DNA from 2 places in the Streptomyces qaidamensis genome. Region 1 is predicted to be linked to the other one. Evidence: riboswitches for the same ligand, from Rfam matches in the RefSeq annotation. Region 1 holds a riboswitch; the other holds the start of a gene.
The links. Region 1 has a riboswitch for glycine ahead of gcvT (glycine cleavage system aminomethyltransferase GcvT). Riboswitches for the same ligand answer to the same signal wherever they lie in the genome.
Positions count from the first base shown of each region.

Region 2: another riboswitch for glycine. It lies ahead of gcvP (aminomethyl-transferring glycine dehydrogenase); the one in region 1 lies ahead of gcvT (glycine cleavage system aminomethyltransferase GcvT).

Region 1 is NZ_CP015098.1:6,270,344-6,277,910, reverse strand. It holds gene A4E84_RS28005 (ABC transporter substrate-binding protein) at 1-713, opposite strand, end outside; gene A4E84_RS28000 (ABC transporter permease) at 754-1,752, opposite strand; gene A4E84_RS27995 (enhanced serine sensitivity protein SseB C-terminal domain-containing protein) at 2,097-2,897, opposite strand; gene A4E84_RS27990 (enhanced serine sensitivity protein SseB) at 3,036-3,824, opposite strand; gene A4E84_RS27985 (AAA family ATPase) at 3,927-4,592, opposite strand; glycine riboswitch at 4,814-4,913, shown strand; glycine riboswitch at 4,914-5,034, shown strand; gene gcvT (glycine cleavage system aminomethyltransferase GcvT) at 5,110-6,246, shown strand; gene gcvH (glycine cleavage system protein GcvH) at 6,349-6,726, shown strand; gene glyA (serine hydroxymethyltransferase) at 6,741-7,567, shown strand, end outside.
Region 2 is NZ_CP015098.1:1,563,044-1,570,610, reverse strand. It holds gene A4E84_RS06760 (MerR family transcriptional regulator) at 291-974, shown strand; gene A4E84_RS06755 (DNA polymerase IV) at 1,109-2,563, shown strand; gene A4E84_RS06750 (PRC-barrel domain-containing protein) at 2,482-2,856, opposite strand; glycine riboswitch at 2,970-3,065, shown strand; gene gcvP (aminomethyl-transferring glycine dehydrogenase) at 3,241-6,126, shown strand; partial or broken gene A4E84_RS06740 (TOBE domain-containing protein) at 6,192-6,610, opposite strand; gene A4E84_RS06735 (TOBE domain-containing protein) at 6,687-7,082, opposite strand; gene A4E84_RS06730 (DUF1707 SHOCT-like domain-containing protein) at 7,245-7,567, shown strand, end outside.

The sequences.
Region 1 (7,567 bases):
TAGGACTGGAACTGGTACGGGCCGGAGGACTGGATGGCCTGCACGTACTTCGCGCCGGTGTCCTTCGCCTTCGGCACGGGGGCCGTCTGCGAGAACGTCGCCAGGTAGTCGAAGTCGGCGAACGGCTGCTTCAGCTTGAAGACGATCGTCCGGTCGTCCGGCGTCTCGATGGACTTGATGCCCTCGGCGGACTTGTCCTTGTACGGGCCCTTGTACTTGTCGCCGCCCTCAAGGTACGCCTTGAAGTAGGTCGGGCCGTTGGACAGCGCCTCGGGCGCGAAGTTGGAGCGCTCGATGGCGTACTTCACGTCCTTGGACGTCACCGGGGTGCCGTCCTGGAACTTCACACCCGCACGCAGCTTGTACGTCCAGGTCTTGGCGTCCGGGCTGGACTTGCCGAGTCCCTCGGCGAGGTCCGGCACGACCTCCAGGCCTTCCTTGCCCGCGGCCGGCTTGAACGTGGTGAGCGTCCTGCCGTAGAGCCGGGAGAAGTTCTGGACCCAGCCGTAGTACGTGTTGCCGGGGTCGAGGGAGTCCGGCACGTCCGAGTGCTCGTACGTGACCGTTCCTCCCTTCTTGTCCGACGCGTTGACGATCGAGTTCAGCGCGGCGTCCTTCTTGCCGTTGCCTCCCCCGTCGTTGTCGTCGCCTCCGCCGCCGCACGCGGCAGCACCGAGCGACAGTGCCAGGACCGACGCAACGCCGGCGGTCACCCTTCTCGTCTTCACTGAGGAAGCCCCCTCATTCGATGGATCACTTGCTGCGAGGGTCGAGGGCGTCACGCAGCCCGTCACCCAGCAGGTTGAAGGCCAGGACGGTGATGAAGATCGCCAGTCCGGGCACGAACATGTACTGCGGATCAGCCGTGTAGAGATCCACAGCGTTGCTGAGCATGCCGCCCCAGGAAGCCTGCGGCGGAGCGATACCGACGCCGAGGAAGCTCAGCGCGGCCTCGAACAGGATGTTCGTCGGGATGATCAGCGTCGCGTAGACGAGGATCGGTGCGACGAGGTTCGGGAGGAGCTCCCGGAACAGGACGTACGGGCCGCGCGCCCCGAGGCTCGTGGCCGCCTCGATGAACTCCCGCTTGCGCAGGGTCATCGTCTGGGCGCGCACGATGCGGCCGATGTACGGCCAGCTGAAGAAGCCGATCACGAAGATCAGCACGCAGATGCGCAGCGGCAGGCCTTCGAGGCCGAAGAACCCGTCCTGCACGGAGGCGGAGATCGAGATGGCGAACAGCAGCAGGGGGAAGGCCAGGAAGGTGTCCATCAGCCTGCTGATGACGCTGTCGATCCAGCCGCCGTAGTAGCCGGCGACGACACCGAGCACGGTGCCGATGCACACGGACAGCAGCGTGGCGCCGCCCGCGACCAGCAGGGAGACCCAGGAGCCGTCGATGATGCGGGCGAGCATGTCCCGGCCGTACTGAGGGTCCACGCCGAGCGGGTGGTCCCAACTCATGCCTCCCCAGCCGCCCTTGGGCGCGAGCAACGCGGGGTCGATGAGGTCCTGGTTGAACTCGTTGGGATCGAGGTTGAAGATCCACTGGATCGGCTTGGAGAACACCGCCATCAGCACGAGCAGGATGACGACGACGCCTCCCGCCATCGCCACCTTGTCCCGCTTGAAGCGCATCCAGGCGATCTGGCTGAGCGAACGCCCTTCGATCTGGCTCTTCTTGACCCCGGAGAGCACGGCCTCGGGCTGTGCTCCGGCTTCCGCCCCGGTGGTCTCGATCGGTGCGGTCACGGTGCGATTGACCCCTCTCGGGCCGGCGATCGCCGAGCCCCTGGCTGCCGCTGTAGCGGTTTTGTTTGTCTCGTACACGAGACCGACCCGGCCCGTGTCTTGCCGGGAGTCTTCAACGCTTTGGCGATCAGTTGCCAGACTTGGCGGTGAAAGGATGCGTAAACGTGATGCTGTCTGGGGAGTTCCGTTATCCGGACAGCGGGTAACACGGGTCGGACGCGCGAGGACAAGGGCATTTTAGGACATAGGCGATCAACCTGCCCCGATCTACGCGCGCAGAGCTGAATGACCGTCACGTTCGGAGGGTGGTGCGGGAGAGGCCGCGGAGGGTGGCTTCCGGCCGGTCAGTACCGGCCTTGGGCCGGCGGGTATCCGTAGCCGGAGGCCGGGGCCTGGACGGGTGCGGTGGCGTGGGCCTCGCGGTCGTAGAAGGGTCGCGCCGTCGCGCGCAGCCACATGGCGACCGGGTCGTGCTCGTCGGACATGGCGACGGTCGACACGGGGAGCCCGTCCGGCACGGCGCCGAGGGACTGCTGCATCATCGCGCGCACGGAGTCCACGGCCGGCGGCGAAGTGTCGTACACATCCAGTCCGATGGCGAGGTACGGCGCCCCGAGCGCGGGCTGCACCCAGGCGCGGCGCAGCGAGCGGACCGCCGGGGTGCGATGGGCGTTCTGCGCGAGCAGGGCGTAGAACTGCGGGATCTCGATGGCGGGTTCGGACAGCCGCAGGGGGCCAGCGGGCTGGCGGTCCAGGCCGGTGGCGATTCGGCGCAGGTCGAGCCAGGGGATGCCGACGCCGCCGCCGGGGGCGTGCGGGTTGAGCCAGAGGCCGTAGTGGTCGGGGTAGAGCGCACGGGCGACGTCGACGCCGTCGACCACCTCGTAGGAGCGGTTCCAGCCACTGGCGGAGAGCTCCTGGGCGGAGGTCACGCAGGGGGCGTAGCCAAAGCCGTCGACGTCCATGTTTCCGTACTGGGCGTCCGGGGAGCCGGCCTGGCCGTGCCACAGGAGCATCCAGATCTGGCCGGTGTGCGGGGTCGCGAGCGCGCGCAGGAGAGCCTCGTAGGCGTCGTAACGCCCGGGCGTGACCTGGCGCAGCATGTGCTCGACCTGTCCGGCCGCGGCCGTGCCGCTCGCGCTCACCTTTACCGCCCCTTCGTACAACGCCTCGACGGTGCCCTAGCTTAAGCCCGCAGGGGAGCCCGGGGTTTGACGCCGTCGGGCGGGTGCGGGTCGTGTGTGGTTGATCGCGCCGTTCCTCGCGCCCCTGAGCGGGCTGCCCTACCGCTGGTAGAAGGGCCGGACCCGGTCCCGCATCCAGGCGCCCACCGGGTCCTCGGCCACGTCCAGGAGGACGAGGTTGACCGGCCAGGGGGCCGGGACGGCGCTGACGGCACGGGTGAGGGCGTCCAGGGGGAGGGCGCGCAGGTCACCTTCCCACTGGGAGAGTTCGACGCCGACGAACATCACCGGGTCGGCGGTTTCGATGGCCGCGAGGCAGCGGCGGGCCGAGGCGACGACTCCGGTCGCCTCGAACTCCGCGGAGGCGGCGGCGAGGAAGTCCACCGGGTCCTCCTGCCAGTCCGGCTCGAAGAGGCGGACCCGGCCGCCGCTCGCCGGGCCGTCCAGCGGGGTCCGGCCGGCCCGGCACAGCTCGGCCACCGCGGGCGGCGGGAGCGGGATACCGACCACGCCACCCGGGTTGACGGCGATGCCGGCGTGCGGGGGCAGGCCGCGGGCGAACTCCACGGCGGGCGCGATGGTGTACGACATGTGGGAGCCGACGACCTGCCGGAACTGCTCCTCGGAGCTGAACACCGGCACGAACGCCTGGCCGTCCATCTCGATGCCGGGCAGGTCGAGGGGGCCGCTGTGCGGGCCGCCGCCGCTGGGCAGCGGAATCCACACGAAGCTCCGGCCGAGCACCTCGACGATCCGCCCGCCGGCCGCGGGTCCGGCGCCGAGGGAGGCCGAGAGCACCTCCTCCAGCTCGTTGCCGGGCCAACCGCCGTGCGGGTGGGTCTGCGTCTGCGCCGGGAAGTCCGCGGAGAAGCCCGCCGGGATGTCCATCTGCCTACCGCCTGCCTGGAACCACTGCTGTGGCTCAAAGGCTAACGGCTGACGCATGTCGCTGGGCATGACCGTGGCCGGCCTGTGGACGGCGAAGGCGGCTCAGCCCGTGAAGCCGATTCTCTGGAGCGTGTTCGCCGCGTCGCGGTCGGCGAGGACGGCCGAGCCGCAGCCGGAGGGGAGGGCGCCGCGTTCGACCGCGCGCAGGAGTCGGGTACTGGCCGCGCGGTGGCGCAGGAACGCGTAGCGCGAGACGCCGCGGCCCCGGTCGCGCTGGCCGGCCAGGGCCTGCTCGGGGGTGACGTCGAGCAGGAGCAGGTGGAGCGTGCCGCCCCGGCGGCGGGCCTCGCGGGCGAGCCAGCGGCGGACCCAGGCCTGGGTGCCGCAGTCGTGCACGACGACGCCCTCGCCGGTGCGCAGGGCGCGGCGCAGCCCGGCGTAGTGGGCGAGGCGGACGAGCGGGCGGTAGAGCGCGTACGGCAGGGCGCGCGGCATGCGGCGGGCCCAGCGGTCACGGGTGTCCTGGGAGTCGATGCGCCGGCCCGGCACGCTGCGCCGCATCAGCGTGGACTTGCCGCTGCCGGGCAGGCCCGTGACCACGACGAGGTCGCGGGGGCCGAAGAGCAGCGCGTGCGGGCTGCGGCCGGCGCGGTCGCGCAGATCACGGACGACCGGCACCGGCGCCGGGGCGCGGACCGCCCGGGCCGGAGTGGCCGGCTGCTCGGGCAGCGCGATGCCCGTCGTCGCGTACGCGGTGGTCCTGTTCACCGTGATTGTCCTCCCCTGGGGCCAGGTACGGAGTCCCATCCCCGCCGAGTGTAAAGAGAAGGTAATGCCGCAGGCCTCTCATTTACGTTCTCGTCCTGCAACAGGGCTGCTACAGGTCGCCGTGTCCGGCGGGCGGGACTCGTGCACTCCTGGGAAAGGTCCCCCTGCCGCGCCGGAAGGATGCGTGCAATGATGTGCGCGCCAACTGCATACCGGCCGTTCGAATCCGCGCGGGAGAGTCCCCAGCACCGCAAACGCTGGGGCGCCGAAGGAGCAAGTCCCTCCCTTGAATCTCTCAGGCCCCGTTACCGCGCGGGCGAGGCACATCTGAAAAGCGGGTCGCCCCCTGTCCTGGACGGGGACGCGGCTCCACCCAAGGTGCAAGCCATGGACCCGTGCGGTCATGGCGAACCTCTCAGGTTCCGATGACAGATGGGGAGGAACGCCCTCGCCCTCCCCCACGCTCGGCTCCGCTCGCGTGGGAGGTGCCCCCATCGCCCCTTGGAGACGACCGCCCGTGAGCAGTACAGGAGAACTCCGTCACACCGCGCTCGATGCCCTGCATCGTTCGCTCGGCGCGACGATGACCGACTTCGCCGGCTGGGACATGCCCCTGCGCTACGGCTCCGAGCGCGACGAGCACATCGCCGTGCGCACGAAGGCCGGCCTCTTCGACCTCTCCCACATGGGCGAGATCACCGTCACCGGCCCGCAGGCCGGCGCCCTCCTCGACTTCGCCCTGGTGGGCAACATCGGCGGTGTGAAGCCGGGCCGCGCCCGCTACACCATGATCTGCCGGGCCGACGGCGGCATCCTGGACGACCTGATCGTCTACCGCCTCGGCGAGACCGAGGCCGCTTCTTCCGAATACATGGTCGTCGCCAACGCCTCCAACGCCCAGGTCGTCCTGGACGCGCTGACCGAGCGCGCCGCCGGATTCGACGCCGAGGTGCGGGACGACCGGGACGCCTACGCGCTGCTGGCCGTCCAGGGGCCGCAGTCGCCCGGGATCCTGAAGTCCCTGACCGACGCCGACCTCGACGGCCTGAAGTACTACGCCGGGCTGCCCGGCACGGTCGCCGGCGTCCCGGCCCTGATCGCCCGGACCGGTTACACCGGCGAGGACGGCTTCGAGCTGTTCGTGAAGCCCGAGCACGCGGTCGAGTTGTGGCAGGCCCTGACCAAGGCCGGCGAGGGCGTCGGCCTGGTCCCCTGCGGGCTGTCCTGCCGCGACACGCTGCGCCTGGAGGCGGGCATGCCGCTGTACGGGCACGAGCTGTCGACCTCCCTCACGCCCTTCGACGCCGGGCTGGGCCGGGTGGTGAAGTTCGAGAAGGAGGGCGACTTCGTGGGGCGCGAGGCCCTGCGCGAAGCCGCCGCCCGCGCCGAGCAGAACCCGCCGCGCGTGCTGGTCGGGCTCGTCGCCGAGGGCCGCCGGGTGCCGCGCGCCGGGTACGCGGTCGTCGCCGGCGGCGAGGTGGTCGGCGAGGTCACCTCCGGCGCCCCCTCCCCCACTCTCGGCAAGCCGATCGCGATGGCGTACGTCGACGCCGCACACGCCGCGCCCGGCTCGGCCGGCGTGGGCGTGGACATCCGGGGCAGTCACGAGCCGTACGAGGTCGTGGCGCTGCCGTTCTACAGGCGTCAGAAGTAGACACTGGCCGGAGGGCCGCGACAGCGCCCCCGAGCCCGTCGTCCCAGCTCACCAGTAGTCCCCCTTCCACAGCACTCCCGCGCGTACAGGAGAATCCAGGCCATGAGCAACCCCAATGAGCTGCGCTACAGCAAGGAGCACGAGTGGCTGTCGGCCGCCGAGGACGGCGTCTCGACGGTCGGCATCACGGAGCACGCGGCCAACGCGCTCGGCGATGTCGTGTTCGTCCAGCTTCCCGAGGTCGGTGACTCGGTGTCCGCCGGCGAGACCTGCGGCGAGCTGGAGTCGACCAAGTCGGTGTCCGACCTGTACTCCCCCGTCTCCGGTGAGGTCACCGAGGTCAACGAGGACGTCGTGAACGACCCGTCGCTGGTGAACTCGGCCCCCTTCGAGGGCGGCTGGCTGTTCAAGGTGCGGATCACGGACGAGCCGGCCGACCTGCTCTCCGCCGACGAGTACACCGCGTTCTCCGCGGGCTGAGGAGTCGTAGCCGTATGTCCGTCCTGAACACACCCCTGCACGAGCTCGACCCCGCGGTCGCCGCCGCGGTCGACGCCGAGCTGCACCGTCAGCAGTCCACGCTCGAGATGATCGCCTCGGAGAACTTCGCGCCGGTCGCGGTCATGGAGGCGCAGGGCTCGGTCCTCACCAACAAGTACGCCGAGGGCTACCCGGGCCGCCGCTACTACGGCGGCTGCGAGCACGTCGACGTGGTCGAGCAGATCGCGATCGACCGCATCAAGGAGCTGTTCGGCGCCGAGCACGCCAACGTCCAGCCGCACTCGGGCGCCCAGGCCAACGCGGCCGCGATGTTCGCGCTGCTCAAGCCGGGCGACACCATCATGGGCCTGAACCTCGCGCACGGCGGGCACCTGACCCACGGCATGAAGATCAACTTCTCCGGCAAGCTCTACGACGTCGTCGCCTACCACGTGGGCGAGGACGGCCGGGTCGACATGGCCGAGGTCGAGCGGCTGGCGAAGGAGTCCCGGCCGAAGCTGATCGTCGCCGGCTGGTCGGCGTACCCGCGGCAGCTGGACTTCGCGGAGTTCCGCCGGATCGCGGACGAGGTCGGCGCGTACCTGATGGTCGACATGGCCCACTTCGCGGGGCTCGTGGCGGCCGGGCTGCACCCGAACCCGGTGCCGCACGCGCACGTGGTCACCACCACGACCCACAAGACCCTCGGCGGCCCGCGCGGCGGTGTGATCCTCTCCACGGCCGACCTGGCCAAGAAGATCAACTCCGCTGTCTTCCCCGGTCAGCAGGGCGGCCCGCTGGAGCACGTGATCGCCGCCAAGGCGGTCGCCTTCAAGGTCGC
Region 2 (7,567 bases), 4.7 Mb from region 1:
TCGGCAGGGGCAGCGGCCTGAGAAGGCGTGTGGGCGGCCCGGCGGACGACGTGGTCCGTGGTAGGGCCGCCCGCCGTATGTGTGACGGGTCAAAATGCCCGCATGTGCCGGTGGCGAGTGAGAGCGTCACACGGCTCGCGCCGGACACATTCGGCTAGCCTTTCCCCGCGGTGGGGCACGGGAAACCACTCTCAGGGTGATTATCACTCGGCGTGGCGAGTGTGGCGATCGTTGACGCACCCCTGGTGACTGCCTACCGTCGAGAAGGCAGGTCAAGGACGGAGGTCGGCGTGAGAAGCAGCGGCGACGGTACGGCTGGGGGCGGCCCCGAGCGCAGTCTCAGGGCGAGCGGTCCGTACCCTCCCCCCGGCTCCCGGCCCCTCCCGGGCGGGGGATGCCCCCAGCCCGGAGGCGCGGCCGAGCACGCTCCGCAGCGACCGACAGCGGTGCCGAGCAGCGGAGGGACGACGTCCATGGCGTCCGAGCAGATCGGCTATCGCGGCCCCACGGCCTGTGCGGCCGCCGGTATCACCTACCGGCAGTTGGACTACTGGGCCCGCACGGGGCTCGTCGAGCCGAGTGTGCGGCCCGCCTACGGGTCCGGGACGCAGCGGCTGTACAGCTTCCGGGACGTGGTCGTCCTGAAGATCGTCAAGCGGTTCCTCGACACCGGGGTGTCGCTGCAGAACATCCGTACGGCCGTCCACCACCTCCGGGAACGCGGTTTCAGTGATCTGGAGCGCATGACGCTGATGAGCGACGGCGCGACGGTCTACGAGTGCACCTCGCCCGACGAGGTCCATGCCCTGCTCCAAGGTGGCCAGGGTGTGTTCGGGATCGCCGTGGGTGTGGTGTGGCGGGACGTCGAGAGCGCGCTGTCTCAGCTGCACGGCGAGCGGATCGACACCGGCGAGACCCTGGTCGGCCCCAATCCTGCGGACGAGCTGGCGCGTCGGCGGAACCGGGCCGTCTGAGCCCTCCGGCAGCGCAGGACCGCACGCGAACGCAGGAGGCGGGACGTTTCCGCACCGGAGCGTAAGCGGTTTCCCGTGGGGCGTGCAGGGCGGTCGCGCGGGGCGTTGTCAGTGGCATGGGGCAGCATCGGAGTGTGAGAACCGCGCCCACGATCCTGCATCTCGACATGGATGCCTTCTTCGCCTCGGTGGAGCAGGCGTCCAAGCCGAGTCTGCGCGGTAAGGCCGTGGTGGTGGGAGGGCTCGGGCCCCGGGGCGTTGTGGCGACCGCGTCGTACGAGGCGCGGGTCTTCGGGGTGCATTCGGCGATGCCCATGGGGCAGGCCCGGCGGCTCGCGCCGAACGCCGCGTATCTCGTTCCGCGCTTCGATTTCTACCGGTCGATCAGCGAGCGGGTGATGGAGCTGCTGCGGGCGCTGTCGCCGCTGGTGGAGCCGCTGAGCCTGGACGAGGCGTTCGTGGACCTGGAGGCCGGCGACGTGGCCTGGGACGAGCGGTCGGCGCGGCTGGCCGGGGTGAAGCTGCGCGCGGACATACGCGCCGTCACGGGGCTCACCGGGTCGGTGGGCCTCGCCGCCTCCAAGATGCTCGCGAAGATCGCCTCGGAGGAGGCCAAGCCCGACGGGCTGGTGGTGATCGAGCCGGGGACGGAGCGGGCCATGCTCGGGCCGATGTCGGTGCGGACGCTGCCGGGGGTGGGGCCGGCCACGGGTGACCATCTGAGGCGGGCCGGGATCACCACGGTCGAGGAGATCGTCGAGGCGGGCGAGGACGAACTGGTCCGGCTGCTGGGGAAGGCGCACGGGCACGGGCTGTACGCCATGGCGCTGGCGCGCGACGACAGGCCCGTCGTGGCGGAGCGCGAGGCGAAGTCGGTGTCGGTCGAGGACACCTACGACGTCGACATCCACGACCGGATGCGGGTCGGGCTGGAGGTGCAGCGGCTCGCCGAGCGGTGCGTGCGGCGGCTGCGCGGGGCAGGGCTGTCCGGGCGGACGATCGTGCTGAAGGTGCGGCGGTACGACTTCTCGACGCTCACCCGCTCCGAGACGCTGCGCGGGCCCACGGACGATCCCGCAGTGATCCGCGAGGCGGCGGCCAGACTGCTGGACTCGGTCGACACGACCGGCGGGGTGCGGCTCCTCGGGGTGGGCGTCAGCGGGCTCGCCGACTACACCCAGGAGGACCTGTTCGCGCAGGCGGCGGGGGAGCGGGCGGTCGCGGAGGGCCCGGCCGAGGAGCACGCCGTGGCGCCGGCCGAGGTGCAGCCGTCGCTCGCCGAGCGGCGGTGGCCCGCCGGCCACGACGTGCGGCACACCGAGTTCGGGCACGGATGGGTGCAGGGCAGCGGTCTGGGGCGGGTCACCGTACGGTTCGAGACGCCCTCCTCGGCGCCTGGGCGCGTGCGGACCTTCCGGGTCGACGACCCGGATCTGCAGGCGGCGGATCCGCTGCCGTTGGTGTTACGAGGGCCCGAAGGAGGAAGCGAAGCACCCGGGGCGGGGGCTCAGGCCGTCTCGTCGGTGCCCGCCAGCTTGCCGAAGTCGTGGTCCGGCAGCGGGGGCGGGGCGGCGACGTCGAGACCGTAGTGGTGGTAGAGCTGCAGCTCCTGGTCCGGGGAGAGGTGGCGGCCCACCCCGAAGTCGGGGGCGTCCTTGATCAGGGCGCGTTCGAAGGGCACGTGCAGGGCGCCCTCGATCAGTTCACTGGGCTCCAGAGGGACGAAAGCGTCCCTGCTGAACAGGCCGGTCCGTATGGCCGCCCACTCCGGCTCGCCGGTGGCGTCGTCGAGGTAGACCTCGTCGATGGTGCCGATCCTGGTCCCGTTGCGGTCGAACGCCTTGCGGCCGATCAGGTTGCGCGGATCGATATCGGTTCGCACGGGCCCTCCACATGGTCGCACCTCATCCGTAAACACTACAAAACGGTACAAGTGGGGATGCGGCCACTCGAAGGTTCGTGCGTTGACCTCGCTGGTACGCTGGCAGCGGCTGTTGACCCCGTGCGGGAGAGTCCTCCGGACACCATCGGAGGCGCCGAAGGAGCAAATCCTCCCCGGAATCTCTCAGGCTCACGTACCGCACGGACGAGGTCACTCTGGAAAGCAGGGCGGGTGTCGACGGCTTCCGCTCTCACCGACGGTGAAAGCCGGAGGCCTTCGGGCGATCCGGTGAAGCTCTCAGGTTGAGATGACAGAGGGGGAGGCCGTCCGGGTACCCGTGCCGTGGTGCCCCTCGCAGGTCGTGTCGACCAGGAGGCCTCCGTAATGACCGCCCACCGCATTCCGCTCTCCGAGCTCGAAGAGGCAGTCCCCTTCGAGCAGCGCCACATCGGCCCCGACCACGAGGCCTGCGCCAAGATGCTCGCGCACGTCGGCTACGGCTCGCTGGACGAGCTCACGGCCGCCGCGGTCCCGGCCGTGATCAAGAGTGCCGAGGCGCTGGATCTTCCCGGCGCCCGCAGCGAGGCCGAGGTGATCGCCGAGCTGCGCTCCCTCGCCGACCGCAACGAGGTCCTCGGCTCCATGATCGGCCTCGGCTACTACGGCACGTTCACGCCGCCCGTCATCATGCGCAACGTCATGGAGAACCCGTCCTGGTACACGGCCTACACGCCGTACCAGCCGGAGATCTCGCAGGGCCGGCTCGAGGCGCTGCTCAACTTCCAGACGATGGTCGCCGAGCTGACCGGACTGCCGACCTCCGGTGCCTCCCTGCTCGACGAGGGCACCGCGGCCGCCGAGGCCATGGCGCTGTCGCGGCGGCTGGGCAAGAACAAGAAGGGCCTGTTCCTGATCGACGCGGACACGCTTCCGCAGACCATCGCCGTGATCCGGACCCGCGCCGAACCGACCGGAGTCGAGGTCGTCGTCGCCGACCTCAGCGAGGGCATCCCCGCCGAGATCGCCGAGCGCGAGATCAACGGCGTACTGATCCAGTACCCCGGCGCCTCCGGTGCCGTGCGGGACATCAAGCCGGTCATCGACGGGGCGCACGAACTCGGGGCGCTCGTCACCGTCGCCGCCGACCTGCTGGCGCTGACCCTGCTGAAGTCGCCCGGCGAGCTCGGGGCGGACATCGCCGTCGGGACGACGCAGCGCTTCGGCGTGCCCATGGGCTTCGGCGGACCGCACGCCGGATACATGGCGGTCCAGGACAAGATGGCGCGCAGCCTGCCCGGGCGGCTCGTCGGCGTGTCCGTGGACGCCGACGGGAACAAGGCCTACCGGCTGGCGTTGCAGACGCGTGAGCAGCACATCCGCCGTGAGAAGGCGACCAGCAACATCTGCACCGCGCAGGTGCTGCTCGCCGTCATGGCCGGCATGTACGCCGTCTACCACGGTCCGGAGGGCCTGAAGGGCATCGCGCGGCGCACCCACCGGTACGCCACCGTCCTCGCCGCCGGGCTCGCGCACGGCGGGGTCGAGGTCGTGCACGGCTCCTACTTCGACACCCTGACCGTGCGCGTCGAGGGCCGGGCCGCCGAGGCCGTGGCCGCAGCCCGTGACAACGGGGTCAACCTGCGCCTCGTCGACGCCGATCACGTCTCGATCGCCTGCGACGAGACCACGACGCGGGCCCAGGTGCGTGCCGTGTGGGCCGCCTTCGGGGTCGAGGGCGTCATCGAGGCGCTGGACGCGGCCACGGACGAAAGCCTCCCGGACACCCTGCTGCGGACCGACGACTACCTGACGCACCCCGTCTTCCACCAGCACCGCTCCGAGACCGCCATGCTGCGCTACCTGCGCAGGTTGGCCGACCGCGACTACGCGCTCGACCGGGGCATGATCCCGCTGGGCTCCTGCACCATGAAGCTCAACGCGACGACCGAGATGGAGCCGGTCACCTGGCCCGAGTTCGGGCAGCTGCACCCCTTCGCGCCCGCCGAGCAGGCCGGGGGCTACCTCACCCTCATCCACGAGCTGGAGGACCGGCTCGCCGAGGTCACCGGCTACGACAAGGTGTCCCTCCAGCCGAACGCCGGGTCCCAGGGCGAGCTGGCCGGACTGCTCGCCGTCCGCGGGTACCACCGGGCCAACGGGGACGAGCAGCGCACCGTGTGCCTGATCCCGTCGTCCGCGCACGGCACCAACGCCGCCAGCGCGGTGATGGCGGGCATGAAGGTCGTCGTCGTGAAGACCGCCGGGGACGGCGAGATCGACGTGGAGGACCTGCGGGCGAAGATCGAGCAGTACCGCGGCGAACTGGCCGTGCTGATGATCACCTACCCGTCCACCCACGGTGTGTTCGAGGAGCACGTGGCCGACATCTGTGCTCAGGTGCACGAGGCGGGCGGCCAGGTCTACGTCGACGGGGCCAACCTCAACGCGCTCGTCGGGCTCGCCAAGCCGGGGCACTTCGGCGGCGACGTCTCGCACCTGAACCTGCACAAGACCTTCTGCATCCCGCACGGCGGCGGCGGTCCCGGCGTCGGCCCGGTCGCGGTGCGCGAGCACCTCGCGCCCTACCTGCCGAACCACCCGCTGCAGCCCGAGGCCGGCCCGGAGACGGGCGTCGGCCCCATCTCGGCGGCTCCCTGGGGCTCGGCCGGCATCCTGCCCATCTCGTGGGCGTACGTCAGGCTCATGGGCGGTGAGGGGCTGAAGCGGGCCACGCAGGTGGCCGTGCTCAGCGCCAACTACATCGCCAAGCGGCTGGAGCCGCACTACCCGGTGCTCTACACCGGTCCCGGCGGGCTCGTCGCCCACGAGTGCATCATCGACCTGCGGCCGCTGACCAAGGCGACCGGCGTGAGCGTCGACGACATCGCCAAGCGGCTGATCGACTACGGCTTCCACGCGCCGACCATGTCGTTCCCGGTGGCCGGGACGCTGATGATCGAGCCGACCGAGTCGGAGGACCTGGCCGAGCTGGACCGCTTCTGCGAGGCGATGATCGCCATCCGCGCGGAGATCGAGAAGGTCGGCTCCGGAGAGTGGCCCGCGGACGACAACCCGCTGCGCGGCGCCCCGCACACCGCCGGCGCGCTCGCCGGGGAGTGGGAGCACGCCTACAGCCGTGAGGAGGCCGTCTTCCCGGCCGGGATGTCGACCGCCGACAAGTACTGGCCGCCGGTGCGCCGCATCGACCAGGCCTACGGCGACCGGAACCTGGTGTGCTCCTGCCCGCCGCTGGACGCGTACGAGGACTGATCGGCCGACCGGTCACAGGGGAGGGGCTCCGCGGTGCGGGGCCCCTCTCGCCGTCTCCCGGCGCGTCACGGGATGGCGAGTGACACCTCGGTCGCCTTGATCAGGGCGACGACGGGGCGCCGGGGGACAGGGCCAGGTCGTCCGCCGCGTCCCTGGTGATCGCGGCGGTCAGTTCGCCGCCCTCGACCGTGACGCGGACCGGCGCCATCGCGTCGTCCGCCGCGATGTCCGTGACCGTCCCGGGGAGCTGATTGCGGATCGACAGGCCCTCGATCGGCGCGGTGGCGAGGCAGACCTCCGTCGACTTCGTCAGGGCGTGCACGGCGGCGCCCGGGGAGAGACGGAGTTCTTCCGCGGCCTCGCGGGTGATCGCCGCGGTGAGGTCCTGGCCGCCGGTGAGGCGGACCCTGACCGTCGGCATGGCCCCGCCAGGAGTGACGGCGGTGACGGCGCCGGGGAGCTGGTTGCGGATGCTCAGGCCCATGGGTGCACGGTAGCCCGATGGCGGCGTTCGCCCTGGCAGGCGTGCGTGTGCGTCGCCTCCGCTTCCCCTCGGGGGCTCAGACGCGGTCGATGTGGACGTTCGTCGACTTCACGCGGGCCGTCGCCTCCATGCCGACCTCCAGGCCCAGCTCCTCCACCGCCTCGCGGGTGAGCAGCGAGACCAGCCGGTGCGGGCCGGCCTGGATCTCGACCTGGGCGGCTACGTCGCCGAGTTTGATCGCGGTGACGATGCCCGGGAACGCGTTGCGGGCCGAGGTGTACGGCGTGTCCTCCTCGGCGGAGCCGGACCGGGCCAGTTCGACCGAGAACGCGGCCAGGTCCCGCCCGTCGATGAGCCGACGCCCGGTCTCGTCGCGGTGGGTCGTGATGCGGCCCGCGTCCGCCCAGCGGCGGGCGGTGTCCGGGCTCACGCCGAGCAGCCGTGCTGCCTGGCCGATCGTGTAGGACTGCATGCCGGTCACGATAGGCGCGGGGGAAGGGAACGACGGATGCGGGGTTGGCCGTTGGGTATAACGCGATATAGCGTTAGTCGCGACTGGTGGCCGGGTGCATGCCCGGGGGATCGGGGTGGAGTGATGGCGGCGGAGGTCGTGCGGACCGGTGGATCGCCTGAGGTGAGGGCGTCGCACGCGGACCGGGACCGGACGGTGGATGTGCTGCGCGTCGCCGCGGGCGACGGCCGGCTCACCCTGGAAGAGCTCGACGAGCGGCTGGAGGCCGCGTTGTCCGCCCGGACGATGGGCGAGCTCGCCGTGCTGACGGAGGACCTGCCCGTGCCCGTCGGCGGCACGCCCGCCGGGGTCGATGGCGTGGTCCGGATCCGCCAGGAGGGGGCCTCGACCCGGCGGGGCGACGGCTGGGTGGTGCCGCGGCGGCTGGAGATCCGTTCGGCGTGGGGCGAGGTGACGCTCGACTTCACCGACGCGGTGATCACACA